Regions from separate parts of the Nonomuraea sp. NPDC049714 genome, predicted to be linked through region 2. Evidence: riboswitches for the same ligand, from Rfam matches in the RefSeq annotation. Region 2 holds a riboswitch; each other region holds the start of a gene.
The links. Region 2 has a riboswitch for thiamine pyrophosphate ahead of thiC (phosphomethylpyrimidine synthase ThiC). Riboswitches for the same ligand answer to the same signal wherever they lie in the genome.

Region 1 (4,585 bases), on a different contig from region 2:
TCCGCTGAGGCTCGGCCTGGTGCTCGGCGCGGGCGAGTCGAAGCCGTGGATGGACGAGCTGTGCACCGCCTACGGCACCCGGGTCGGCATCGCCTTCCAGCTGCGTGACGACATCCTCGGCGTGTTCGGCGACCCCGCCACGACCGGCAAGCCGGCGGGTGACGACCTGCGCGAGGGCAAGCGGACGATGCTCGTGGCCCGCACGCTGGCCGCCGCCTCCGCCTCGGAGGCGAGCACGGTCCGCGCCCTGCTCGGCGACCGGGACCTCGACGAGCGGGGCGTGGCCACCCTGCGCGAGATCATCGAGGGCACCGGCGCGCTCCGGGAGTGCGAGGACATGATCGGCGACTATCTCGGCAAGGCGCTCGCCTCACTCGAACAGTCGCCGATCACGCCCGAAGCCCGCGCCGCGCTCGCCGAACTCGCCGTCGCGGCCACCTCCCGCAGGATGTGACCGCGAAGCTGACCCAGCCCGCATCCCGCAGGATGTGACCGCGAAAGCTCACCCGGCCGGCGTCCCGGAGGACGTGAGCCGCTTGGCGAACTCGGCCGTGGCCGCGCCCGGATCCTCCGCGTCGGTGATCGCGCGCACGACCACGACCCTGGACACTCCGTACGACATGACCTCGTCCAGGTTGGACAGGCCGATGCCGCCGATGCCGAACCAGGGCCGGTCCACGCCCAGCGACGCCGCGTGCCTGAGCAGCGGCGGGCCGGGCGCGTGGCGGCCGGGCTTGGTCGGCGTGGGCCAGATCGGGCCGCAGCAGAAGTAGTCGACGCCCTCCTCCACGGCCGCGGCGGATGCCTCGGCGGCGGAGTGGGTGGACCGTCCGATGACGATGTCGTCGCCGAGTATCTCTCGCGCGACGGCCACAGGAAGGTCGTCCTGCCCCAGGTGGAGCACGTCTGGGTGGGCGGAGTAGGCGATGTCGGCCCGGTCGTTGACCGCCAGCAGCCGGCCATGCCGGTCACAGGCGTCGCGGAAGACCTCGAGCAGCGCGAGCTCTTCGCGCGCCTCGAGCCCCTTCTCCCGCAACTGGACGATGTCCACGCCCGCGGCGAGCACCGCGTCGAGGAAGTCGGCCAGGTCACCACGATCACGCCGACCGTCGGTGCACAGGTAGAGGCGTGCGTCAGAAAGCGAGGGCCTGGGCACGCCGTTTCACCTCTGTATGACGACCGGCCTTGATCGCCTGAACCGGCGAGCCTGGCAGCGAGTCATCGGGGGTGAAGAGCCAGCGCAGCGCCTCGACATCGTCGTAGCCGGCGTCCTGCAGCACGGTGAGTGTGCCGGGGAGGCCCTTCATCACGTCCTTTCCTTCAAGGAACACCGCGGGCACCTGTGGCCCGCCGCTGCCCCGCCTTACGCCGAGCAGCTTGTGATCCTTGAGGAGCTGCTTGGCCCGCCCCAGGGGAAGCCCCAGGCGCTGGGCCACTTCGGGGAGAGTGAGCCACTCGTCAACGAGCTGGTCGGTCTCCCGGTCGATCTGTGCAACAGAAAGCGTCACGAAACCACAACTACCACACGCCGTGCTTGCTCAAACAACACAATCTCGTAGGGGGACGTCCGGATCCACCAGGCGTTCCGTGTCCAGACGGTGGCCCGCCTCGATGATTCGGCGTCCCTGGACGAGGTCGCGGGGCCGGTCCACGGACAGCACCGCGGCCAGCTCGTCCTCGTCGGTGAGCCAGCAGGCCGACCACTTGCCCTCCGGCGTGCCCCGGTACAGCAGCCGCCGGCCGGCCGGATGATGGCCCGCGTACTGGATCATGTGGCCGAACTGCTCCGACCAGAAGTACGGGACCGGGTCGTAGACCGCCTTCTCCCCCAGCAGGGTCGCGGCGGCGACCTCGGGCGCGCCCAGCGCGGTGTCCCAGTGCTCCACGCGCAGCCTGGCCTGGTAGCGGCGCGACCACCAGGCGGCGCAGTCGCCCACCGCGACCACGCCCGGCATCGAGGTGCGCAGGTGCTCGTCGGTGACGACGCCGTTGTGCAGGTCGATGTCGGCGTCGGCGAGCCACTCGACGGCCGGGCGCACGCCGATCCCGGCGACGACCACGTGCGCCTCGACGAAGCCGCCGCCGACCAGCTCGACGCCGCCCTCCTCCACCGCTCCGACCATGGTGTCGAGCCGCAGGTCGATGCCGTCGTACCAGCTCAGCGTGCGAGCGCCGATCTCGGCGCCGACCGCGAGCGCGAGCGGTGCGGAGGCGGCCTCGATCACCGTCACCGCGCAACCGGCCCGGCGGGCCGCGGTGGCCACCTCCGCGCCGATCCAGCCCGCGCCGACGACCGCCACCCGAGCGCCGGGGACCAGCCTGGCCCGCAGCTCCAGCGAGTCGTCCAGGGTGCGCAGCGCGTGCTGCGGGCCGTCGCCGGGCAGCATAATCGGCTCGGTCCCGGTGGCGATCACCAGCCCGTCATAGGCGAGCTCGCCCTCGGTGGTCTCCACGGCGCCGGCCCGCAACGCCTTGGCCGAGACGCCGGGCCTGAAGTCGATCCCCATCGCGGACAGGTCGGAGTCGACGAAGCTGGAGTCGGAGTCGCCGAGCAGCACGGCCTTCGACAGGGGCGGGCGGTCATACGGCCGATGCCGCTCCTCCCCGATCAAAGTGATCTTGCCGTCGAAGCCCCGCGCACGCAGAGCCTCGACGCTGCGCACGCCCGCCAGACCCGCTCCTACCACCACGACACGATTCACGTAAATGACCATAACGGGGGGCGTGCCGGATCGTCGCGTCGAGGCCGTAAGGTAGGGGACGTAAGACGCGCGGGAGTCCGGCCGATACCGGGCTGAGAGGAAGGCTTTACCGGGCCTTCGACCGCAAGACACCTGATCCGGATCATGCCGGCGAAGGGAGCGGACCATGGACGTGGTCGTCGGAGCGGGCATCGTCGGGCTGTCCATCGCCTGGCGGCTGGCTCGCGAGGGCCGGCCGGTCACCGTGGTGGATCCGGCCCCGGCCTCGGGCGCCTCCCACGCCGCGGCGGGCATGCTGGCGCCGGTCAGCGAGGTCACCTACACCGAGGAGCCGCTGCTCCGGCTCGGCCTCGCCTCCCTGAGCCGCTGGCCCGCCTTCGCCGCCGAACTCGCCGCCGACGCGGGCCTGACGAACGACACCCCCGGCTCCCGCCACGCGCCCGCCCCGAAGCCCGCCCCCGGCGACGGTCCCGTCCCGGACAACGCCCCTGGCTCCCGTCACGGGCTCATCCCGGGCGCCGCCCCTGGCTCCGACGGCGAGCTCGGCGCGGCGGGCGGTGCGGACGGGGTGTCCGGCTCGGGCGAAGGCTTCGGCGGGGGGATCTCCGCCGCCGCCAGGGCCGGGCTCGACCTGCGGGCCGACGGGACGCTCGACGTGGCGTTCGGGGCCGACGACCTGGCCGCGCTGGGCGAGCTTGCCGCGTTCATGGAGAAGCTGGGCCTGCCGGTCGAGCGGCTGACGGGCCGGGAGTGCCGCCGGCTGGAGCCGATGCTGGCGCCCTCCGTGCGTGGCGGGCTGCTGGCCGGGACCGACGCCTGGGTGAACCCGCGCCGCGTCACCGCGGCGCTGCTCGCCGCCCTGGAGCGGCGCGGCGTGCCGCTGGTGCCGGCGCGCGTCAGCGAGCTGCTGCGCGACGGCGACCGGGTCACGGGTGTACGGCTGGCGCCCCCGGCGAGCCCCGGGGAGATCCTGGCCGAACGGGTGGTGCTGGCGGCCGGGGCGTGGAGCGGCGAGCTGGCGAACGTGCCGGTACGCCCGGTCAAGGGGCAGATCATGCGGCTGCGTTCGGAGCGGCCGCTGCTCGGCCGGTGCGTGCGCGGCATGGTGCACGGGACGCCGGTCTATCTGGTGCCGCGCGGTGACGGCGAGCTGGTCGTCGGCGGCACGCAGGAGGAGCTGGGCTTCGACACCAGGGTGACCGCGGGCGGCCTGTACGAGCTGCTGCGGGACGCCAGGGAGCTGGTGCCGGGCGTCACCGAGCTGGAGGTCGCCGACGTGGTGGCGGGCCTGCGCCCGGGGACACCGGACAATCTGCCGATCGTCGGGCCGAGCGGCACGCCGGGCCTCACGCTGGCCACCGGTCACTTCCGCAGTGGGGTGCTGCTCACCCCCGTCACGGCCGCGATCGTCCAGGGCGAGGGTGGCGATCTCGCGACATTGTGCTCACCCGCTAGATTCCGGGATATCTCATGAAACTGATGGTCAACGGGGCCGCGCACGAGGTGCCTGACAGCATGACCGTGGCGCAGGCCGTACAGAAGCTGACCGGACGGTCAGGCGGGGCCACCACCGGCGTGGCGGTGGCCGTGAACGGTGAGGTGGTCACGCGCGGCTCGTGGGAGACCACGGCGCTGCGCGAGGGCGACCTCGTGGAGGTGCTGACGGCGGTGCAAGGTGGATGATCTGATCATCGCCGGGGAGAAGTTCTCCTCCCGGCTCATCATGGGCACGGGCGGCGCGCCCTCGCTGGAGGTGCTCGACGCGGCGCTGGCGGCGTCCGGCACGGAGCTGACCACGGTGGCGATGCGGCGGCTCGACCCCGGCGCCCGCGGCTCGGTGCTGGACGTGCTCCGCGAGCGCGGCATCCGGGTGCTGCCCAACA
Region 2 (4,585 bases):
ACGCTCGGCGAGCTGGCGCAGGCTCGATCCCCAAGAGTCGTAACGCCGGTCGAGATAGACGGTGGCCCGGGCCTGGACCACGTACCCGATCGGCTCCTCGCCCCAGCTCACCCCGTGCCGGTCGCGCAGGCCCCGGTAGTCGGCGAGGGCCCGGGCCACGCTGTCGGGAAGCAGCGAATCGTCACACATCGAACACTCCCTGGAGTCGCACGCGCCGCCATCGTGACACGAATCCGGCCCCGCGTCAGGACCGTTCGGACAACCAGATCAGCCGGAGGCCGTCAGCACATCGCGGCGTCGCCGGCGGGCGGGAGTTCGCCGTCGAGGGCGGAGACGGTGACGTTGTACTCGTTGGAGGCGGCCAGGCCGGAGTCGCCGGGGAACCAGACGTACGCGTAGGCCGTCGCACCGCCGACCGAGCCGGTGTAGCAGAGGCTCCGGTCGTTCGTCACCGACGGGTTGGCGGCGACGCGGCGCCAGCCGGACTGCGTGGCCTGCTGGTCGTAGAAGGCGAGCACGTCGGCTCTGGGAACGGTGAAGCGGTAGTTCTGGCCGACGTACACCTGCTGGTAGTCGGGCTCACAGCCGGACGACCTGCCACCCAGCGCCACGGCGTCCCCGGGCGCCTGATCGAGGATGGCGAGCGAGCTCAACACCGGGAGGAGTCGCTTCTCGGCCCCGGCGCAGCCGGTGTCGGCATCGAAGAACGAGCCGGCCGCCGAGGCGACCACGGCCAGGCCACTCGTACCGACGAGCCCCACGATGATCAGTCCGGCGACGATTTGGCGCTTCACGAGGCGGAGCCTAGTCGACCGGACGACCCGGGACGCCACCGTGACGTTACGCCCTCTCCAGGATGACCAGGGGAAGGTCGCGCTCCGTCCCCTCCTGGTAGGTGTCGTAGAGCGGGAAGACCTCCGCCATCACCCGCCAGAGCCGTCGCTTCTCCTGCGGGGTGGCCACCCGCGCCCGCGCGTCGAAGATGTCGCCGCCGACCTGGACGGTGACGCCGGGGTTCGCGGACAGGTTGAGGTACCAGGCGGGGTGCTGGGGCGAGCCGCCGTTCGAGGCCACCAGCAGGTGGCGGTCGCCGTCCCGCCCGTAGATCAGCGCGGTACGGCGGAGCCTGCCGGACTTACGGCCCCGGGTGGTGAGCAGCAGGGTCGGCAAGCCCTGGTAGAGGTGACCGTCTCGTCCGTCGCTGTCCACGTACGTGCGGATGTGCTCGGCCACCCACCCCGTCGGGCTGTCCAGCACTTCCTCAGCCGGCCCGCTAGCGGCGGGCGCGTCCTTGGCGGGCGCGGGGAGGCTGCGCAGCAGGTGGTAGCGCCTGACCTGGCTGTTCTTCACTCCGGGGAACCGCTGGACCCGTCGCCAGTCGGCCGAACCGCCCACCGCGCCCTGGCCGGAGCTCGCGATGGCGTCCCGGTGTGCCCGCTCGTCGGTCCACTCGGCGTAGTTGAGCACGCGCGTGCCGTCGGCGCTCACGTGGAAGTGGCCCGAAATCCCGCCGGGATGCGGCTCGGCCTCGCTCGCCAGCGCCTGGAACACGGTGTCGATCCACTGCCGCTGCCGCTCCCGGTCGGGCCCGTCGAACTCGACGCGCACGGCGACCAGGCACCCCGGCGTCGGCCGGTCCTCCCGCTCTCCGCTGCGGTACAGCTCGTACTCGACGGGCTCGGCTCCCGTCAGCCCGGTCACGAACGCGCGATCGGCCGCGCCGCTCACCCACTGCGTGTAGGTCAGTACGGCGCCGCCGTCCGTGGCGGCGAACTCGGTGACCGACAGGAGCCCCGCCGGCCACGGCGCCCCCTCCCAGGCGGCGGCCGAGGAGGATTCGGTCACCAGGACGGTGCCGGCATCGGGTCGGGCGATCTGTGGCCACATGCTGCTCATGAACGGTGTCCTCCTGGTCAGGCGGCGTAGGGGTGATGGGAGCGGGCCGAGCGCAGTGCGCGGGCCCACCAGACGAACTGGTCGAGCAGGCGGGTCGCGGCTGCCTCGCAGGACGCCGGGTCCTTGGGCCGCCCGTCCGGGGTGAACTGGTAGGCGGCTCCGTGGAAGCTGACGGTGTCGCGGATGGTGACCGCGTGCAGCTCGGCGAACACCTGCCGGAGGTGCTCGACAGCCCGCAGCCCGCCGGATACGCCGCCGTACGAGATGAATCCGACGGGCTTGGCCTGCCATTCGGTGAAATGCCAGTCGATGGCGGATTTGAGGGACGCGGGATAGCTGTGGTTGTACTCGGGCGTCACCACGACGAACCCGTCGGCCCGGGTCAGCCGTTCGCTCACGGCCGCGAGCGCCCGCGCGTCCTCCGCGCCGGGTTCGCCGGTCAGGTGCGCGGGCAGCCGTGCCTGCGCCAGGTCGATGAGATCGACGACGACGTCCTGACGCGCGGCGGCCTGCTCGGCGAACCAGGCGGCGACCGTGGGGCCGAACCGGCCCGCACGCGTGCTCCCCACGATCAACGCGAGGTGGAGCGGTCTGTCAGACATACGCGGTCCTTTCAAGGTCGACCCCCCAAGCGTCGAACTTGAACAAAGGTTTAAGTCAAGGGCTAGGCTGCCCGGCATGGCATCGATCCCTCCGGAGACCACGGAGCTGACGATCGGCGAGCTGTCGGAGCGCAGCGGCGTTCCCGCCTCGGCGCTGCGCTTCTACGAGCGGCAGGGCCTCATCGCCAGCCGCCGCACGACGGGCAACCAGCGCCGCTACCCCCGCCAGACGCTGCGCCAGCTCGCCTTCATCCGCGCCTCGCACCACCTGGGCATCCCGCTCACGGTGATCGGCGACGTGCTCGCCCTGCTGCCCGACGGTGTGGCGCCGACCCGCGAGTTCTGGGTCAAGGCGTCCGCATGCTGGAGCGCGGAGATCGACGCCCGGATCGAGCGGCTGGAGCGGATGCGGGACCGGTTCACCGACTGCATCGGCTGCGGCTGCCTGTCCTTCGAGGTCTGCGCCCTGACCAACCCGGCCGACCGGCTCGGCCAGGACGGCCCGGGGCCGCGCCGCCTGTTCGACTTCTGACACGGATCTTGCGCGTCGCCGGATGCCGGGTTAGCTTGAGGCAGTCCAACGCGGGAGCCCGGTTCGACCGGGCTGAGAGGACGGCTACTCATCAGCCGCCGACCGCCAGAACCTGCTCCGGGTAATGCCGGCGAAGGGAGTTGCGTGGTGAGCGACGCGCGCTTTTCCAAGGTCCACATCGGTGATCTCCGAGTCCCCATGCGCGAGATCCTGCTGTCCAACGGCGAACGGGTGCGCCTGTACGACACCTCCGGGCCGTACACCGACCAGTCCGTGACCACCGACCTCACCCAGGGCCTGCCGCCGCTGCGCCGGGAGTGGATCCTCGACCGGGGCGACGTCGCCCCGCAGGCGTCGGGGACGCTGCGGGCGACCGGGGCGCCGGTCACCCAGCTCGCCTACGCCCGCGCGGGCCTGATCACCCGCGAGATGGAGTTCGTCGCGGTCAGGGAAGGGGTCGCGCCGGAGTTCGTCCGGGACGAGGTGGCCGCCGGCCGGGCCATCATCCCGGCGAACGTCAACCACCCCGAGACCGAGCCCATGATCATCGGCCGCAACTTCCTGGTGAAGATCAACGCCAACATCGGCAACTCGGCCGTCTCCTCCTCCATCGAGGAGGAGGTGGAGAAGATGACCTGGGCCACCCGCTGGGGAGCCGACACCATCATGGACCTGTCCACCGGCAAGGACATCCACGCCACCCGCGAGTGGATCATCCGCAACTCCCCCGTCCCCGTCGGCACCGTGCCCATCTACCAGGCCCTGGAGAAGGTCAACGGGGTCGCCGCCGACCTGTCGTGGGAGGTCTACCGCGACACCCTGATCGAGCAGTGCGAGCAGGGCGTCGACTACATGACCGTGCACGCCGGCGTCCGGCTGGCGTACGTGCCGCTGACGGCCCGCCGCAAGACCGGCATCGTCTCGCGCGGCGGCTCGATCATGGCCGCCTGGTGCCTGGCGCACCACCGCGAGAGCTTCCTGTACGAACACTTCGCCGACATGTGCGAGCTCCTGGCCGCCTACGACGTGGCGTTCTCCCTCGGCGACGGGCTGCGGCCCGGCTCCATCGCCGACGCCAACGACGAGGCCCAGTTCGCGGAGCTCCGCACGCTCGGCGAGCTCACCTCCATCGCCCGCGACCACGGCGTCCAGGTGATGATCGAGGGCCCCGGCCACGTGCCCATGCACAAGATCAAGGAGAACGTCGACCTGCAGCGCGAGCTCTGCGACGACGCGCCCTTCTACACGCTCGGCCCCCTGGTCACCGACATCGCTCCCGGCTACGACCACATCACCTCGGGCATCGGGGCGGCGATGATCGGCTGGTTCGGCACCGCGATGCTCTGCTACGTCACCCCCAAGGAGCACCTCGGCCTGCCCAACAGGGACGACGTCAAGACGGGCGTGATCACGTACAAGATCGCAGCGCACGCGGCGGACCTGGCCAAGGGGCATCCGCAGGCCCAGGCCTGGGACGACGCGCTGTCGGACGCCCGGTTCGAGTTCCGCTGGGAGGACCAGTTCGACCTGTCGCTCGACCCGGACACGGCCCGGT
Region 3 (4,585 bases), on a different contig from region 2:
CCGACCGCCGCTCGGCGTCGCTCAGCTTGTCCCAGCGGGTGTCCAGAGTGCTGGCGAAGCCGCGCACGATGGTGATCGGGGTGCGCAGCTCGTGGCTGGTCGTGGCCAGGAACAGGTCCTTGGCCTCCTCCAGCTCCTTGGCGGCGGTCACGTCACGGAAGTCGACGACCAGCTCGCCGGTCTCCTCGATCTGCGCGCTGACCACGTCGAGCCAGCGCCCGGTGCCGAGCTGGAAGGTGAGCTTCTCGCCGGGGGCGGGCAGTGGGAACGGCGGCTTCTGCCCGATGACCTCCTCGGCGGAGACGGCGGTGAGCTCGGCCGCCGCCGGGTTCCACCTGAGCACCCGGCCATCGCCGTCGAGCACCGCGATGCCGTCGGCGCTGGCGTCGAACACCGCTCGCTCGTGCGCCCGCTGCCGCACCGCGTCCTGGTAGGCGACCGCGTTGCCGACCGCGATGCCCGCGTGACCGGCGAGCAGCTCCAGCAGCTCCAGCTCCAGATGCCCCGGCTTACGCTTGGCGAACAGCGCGTAGAGGGCGCCGTACGGGCGTCCGCCGACGGCGGCCAGGCCCAGCGCGATCGTGTGCAGCCCCTTCAGCTCGGCCCACACCAGCCCGTCGAGCCCCTGTGACTCCAGCATGACGGTCTTGCCGGTGCGCAGCAGCTTGCCGACCAGACTGGAGTGGAGGTCGGTGGTGGTGCCCTGCAGCGTGCGCGGGAGCTGGTAGGTGCTGACCAGCCGTAGCCGCTCCCCGTCGATGAGCACGAACCCGCCCGCGTCCGCGCCGGTGAGCTCGGTGAGGCTGGCCGTGATCCGTTCGAGCACGGCGGGCAGGTCCAGCTCGGCGTTGATGTCGCCCACCACGTCGGTGAGCCGGCGCACCAGCCTGGCCCGGCGCGCCATCCGGTTCTTGGCGGCGTCGTCCATCCGGACCAGGTGGTAGACGCAGACGTAGCCGGCCACCGCGCTGCCCGTGAGCAGCGCGCTGATGTCCACCCGCACGTCGAGCAGCTCCCCGTCGCCGCGCACGCGCTTGGTGCGCAGCGAGACCTGCTCGCCGGTACGGACCCGTTCCAGCACGGCGTGGTGCTCGGCGGTCAGCTCCTCCGGCACGATCGGCGCCCTGCGCCCCAGCATGTCCTCGGCGGTCCAGCCGAAGAGCCGCTCCGCCGCCGCGTTCCAGACCAGGACACTCTGGTCCCTGTCGAAGGCCACCACGGCGTTGGGCGAGCTGTCGAGCACAGCGCGGGCTATCTCATCGTCACTCCCAGCCCTTAGGTCCCCCACATCTCCATAGTGCCTGTGGCGTGGCGCTCATGCCGGGCGATCCGTCCGATACGCTGCGGTCACGGCATTTCCGTGGCTGGCTGAAGAGGGTGAAAGCATGTCAGGCGACCTCGAAGCCCTGCTGCGGGTGACGTCCGACACCTATCGGGACGATCGGCCGCTCGATGTCGCCTTCGGCACCTATGACGGCGCGGTCGGCCGGCTGGTGCTCGCGGTGACCTCCAGGGGCCTCGCCTCGTGCAGCTTCGAGGACGAGAACATCGTGTACGAGCGCGTCGCCAAGCACGTCGGCAGCATGATCGGCACCGACGCCCGGCGGCTGGACCCGGTGCGCAGGGAGCTGGACGCCTACTTCTCCGGCCGGCTGCGGGCCTTCGCCACGCCGGTCGACCTGGCCCTCGCCACGTCGTTCGCGCGCACGGTGCTGCAGAAGACGATGGCGGTCCCGTACGGCACGACCACCACCATGGAGCGGATCGGCGAGCTCATCGGCCGGCCGCGCGCGCTGCGCGCGGTCGGCAACGCGCTCAGCTCCAACCCCGTGTGCGTGGTCGTGCCGTGTCACCGGGTCGTGCGGGAGGACGGCGAGCTCGGCGACTACGCGGGAGGCGCGGCCGCCAAGCGCCACCTGCTCAACGTCGAGCGTCGCGAGTCGCGCGGCGCCTGAGCGCGCCCACCGCCAGCGTGACCAGGGCCGCCACGATGGCTCCGCCCAGCGCGCCGTTCATCCACGGCTCCCTGGTGAAGCCGATCGCCTCGCGGACCGCGGCCCACATCCCGTCCCACTGGGCGATCGTGGGGGTCGAGGTGGTCAGCCAGTAGGCGGCGAAGCCGAGCGCCCAGGGCAGCAGCATCGACCAGCGGGCGGGCGCGTTCTCGGCGGTGTTCCAGCGGGTCGAGCCGCCGAGCAGGAAGTAGTCCACGGCGAGCACCGCGAACATCGGCACGAAGACCGCGCCGATCAGGCCGAGGAACGCGCCGTAGGACGTCACGTCGACCACGAGCGCGATGGCGACGGTGAGCACGCCGATGACGGTGCTGAGGATCCGCCTGTCGACCCGCGGCATGAGGTTCTGCAGCGAGACGGTCGTGGAGTAGACGTTGGCGAAGGACTGGTCGGCCTCGCGCAGCACGAGGATGGCGAAGAACAGCGCGCCCAGCGGCGCGGCCACGAAGGGCACGAACACCGCCGTGCTGTCGGCCGCCACCGCCCCGGCCCCCGCGATGGCCACCGCGTAGACACCGAGCCCGAGGCAGGCGACCTGGGCCAGCGTGTAGCCGCCGACGACCCCGGTGAAGGCGGCCCGGCTGGACCTGGAGTGCCGGGCGAAGTCGGCGGCGAGCGGCACCCACGACACCGACAGCGCGATCACGTAGTCGACCGCGGGCATGAACGCCGTCCAGCTGCCGCCCGTCTGCGGCGGCGCGTCGCCGAGGAACCGTACGGCGAACCAGATGAGCGCGATGATCACGGCGATGGTGATGTAGCGGCGCAGCAGCCTGATCGCGCCGAGCGGCCAGATGGTCAGCACCGTGGTCAGCACCCCGGCGACGATCACCCACACCGCGTACGGGACGGTGTCGCCGAAGATGGCCATCGCGCCCATCGAGATGACCCAGAGCTCGAACGCGCCCCAGCCGATCATCTGGATGATGTTGAGCGCCGTCGGGATGTAGGACAGCCGGGCCCCGAACAGGCCGCGCAGCAGCACCATCGCGGGCTGCCCGGTCTGCGTGCCGGGGATGGCCGACAGCCCCACCATGGCGGTGCCGATCAGGCTGCCCACGACCGTCGCGGTCAGCGCGGCGGCCAGCGTCAGCGGGGCGCCGCCCAGCGGGTCGATCAGGAACAGCGCGCCGGAGAAGCCCAGCAGGCTGACGGCCAGGTTGGCCCAGAGCGCGCCCTGGTCGAGCACGCCCAGCGTCTTGGGCGCCGCGCTTTCGAGGGTGAGGGGGACTTCGTCGTCGTGGACGGCATGCGACATCGCGCACTCCCTACGCCGGCATTACCCGGACAGGTTCATGCGGTCGGCAGCAGCAGTAGCTACCCTCTCAGCCTGGTTGCCCCAAGCTCCCGCGGGGGGTTGGTACACGAAGCTGGGATCATCCCAGCTCGCGCCCCCATGATGCACCATTCGTCCTAGATCGGCCACCACCGGGGTAGCTGCCATCGCGCCCTCGGGAGAGTCCGTGCAGGTCCGCAGGAGTACAGCTACGTGCGTGGCGGTAGCTGTACTTGGTGGCTGTACAACCGTGCACGCTGATGCTGGTCATGCGGACATGCAGCGTTGTGTTCTCTTGCAACGCACCGCTACACGCGAGCTCCGCCAAGTGAGGGCGTCGACACTCATCGCGAAAGCGAGCCCCTGCCGAGCTTCTCATCCTTCAAAGGCACCGCGAAGTAGCCGATCTCCAACGCCTCTTCGTAACACGAAGTTGCGAACCAGCAGGTCAAAGGTGCAAGCCGATAGCCTTTCGAACAAACTGTCGGCCAGCATCCTTATAGTCCAGAGCTTAGAACCGCCTACCCTGCCAGCGAGGCAGCCGGAGCTCCAACCGGGTTTGTCACGCTTGGGTAGCTCTCATCTCTGTCCGATCTTGTACGAAGGGCGCACACTATGAGATCAAGCGTTCACGACCAACATCATCCGCTAGGACACTCGGAGCGAAAGACGTGTCACTCTTCCGACCCGTTCCACCCTTCACACCGGACAGCAGAGCCAATCGACTGGCGGATTACACGGGCTCCGCAAGGGGGAGGTGCTCGGACTCGACTGGAAGTACGTGGACCTCGACGCTGGCGAACTTTACGTCGGCGAGCAACTCCAACGGGTCGGTGACCAACTCCTGCGACGGGCCGTGAAGACCGAAGGCTCCGAGGCGCCGCTACCCCTGCCGGGAATTTGCACCGCCGCCCTCCGACTCCACAAGCAGCAACAGGACCACGACCGCGAGGAAGCTGCGGAGCGTTGGCAGGAGACCGGCCTGGTCTTCACCTCACCCCTGGGCAAGGCCCTCGACCCCACCAAGTTCAACGCCCGATTCGATGCCCGCATCGCTAAATCGGGCATACGCCGAATCACCGTCCATGGCACCCGAGGGACGTGCGCCACGCTGCTGGCCGCACTGGACGTACACCCCCGCGTAGCCATGCGGATTCTGCGCCACAGCAACATCAAAATGACGATGGAGGTCTACACCGACGCTACTGACGAAGCCACCTGTGAGGCCCTGAGGAAACTCGGTGGAGCGCTGGACGGCCTTCCGGAGCCAGGCCTCTGACCACCGCGAATAGTG

Region 1: linked by a shared signal. The riboswitch ahead of ACIBQX_RS05860 (FAD-dependent oxidoreductase) and the one ahead of thiC (phosphomethylpyrimidine synthase ThiC) in region 2 are both predicted to bind thiamine pyrophosphate.
Region 3: linked by a shared signal. The riboswitch ahead of ACIBQX_RS44855 (purine-cytosine permease family protein) and the one ahead of thiC (phosphomethylpyrimidine synthase ThiC) in region 2 are both predicted to bind thiamine pyrophosphate.

What each region holds. Positions count from the first base shown of each region.
Region 1 is NZ_JBITLM010000001.1:1,220,955-1,225,539, forward strand. It holds gene ACIBQX_RS05840 (polyprenyl synthetase family protein) at 1-454, shown strand, start outside; gene thiE (thiamine phosphate synthase) at 503-1,156, opposite strand; gene ACIBQX_RS05850 (Rv2175c family DNA-binding protein) at 1,134-1,508, opposite strand; gene ACIBQX_RS05855 (NAD(P)/FAD-dependent oxidoreductase) at 1,539-2,702, opposite strand; TPP riboswitch at 2,762-2,878, shown strand; gene ACIBQX_RS05860 (FAD-dependent oxidoreductase) at 2,869-4,176, shown strand; gene thiS (sulfur carrier protein ThiS) at 4,173-4,385, shown strand; gene ACIBQX_RS05870 (thiazole synthase) at 4,378-4,585, shown strand, end outside.
Region 2 is NZ_JBITLM010000004.1:614,215-618,799, forward strand. It holds gene ACIBQX_RS20520 (CehA/McbA family metallohydrolase) at 1-189, opposite strand, end outside; gene ACIBQX_RS20525 (hypothetical protein) at 282-794, opposite strand; gene ACIBQX_RS20530 (nitroreductase family deazaflavin-dependent oxidoreductase) at 841-1,896, opposite strand; gene ACIBQX_RS20535 (NADPH-dependent FMN reductase) at 1,914-2,498, opposite strand; gene soxR (redox-sensitive transcriptional activator SoxR) at 2,575-3,030, shown strand; TPP riboswitch at 3,071-3,186, shown strand; gene thiC (phosphomethylpyrimidine synthase ThiC) at 3,229-4,585, shown strand, end outside.
Region 3 is NZ_JBITLM010000017.1:172,344-176,928, reverse strand. It holds gene ACIBQX_RS44865 (PAS domain S-box protein) at 1-1,243, opposite strand, end outside; gene ACIBQX_RS44860 (methylated-DNA--[protein]-cysteine S-methyltransferase) at 1,386-1,955, shown strand; gene ACIBQX_RS44855 (purine-cytosine permease family protein) at 1,921-3,273, opposite strand; TPP riboswitch at 3,264-3,376, opposite strand; partial or broken gene xerC (tyrosine recombinase XerC) at 4,040-4,570, shown strand.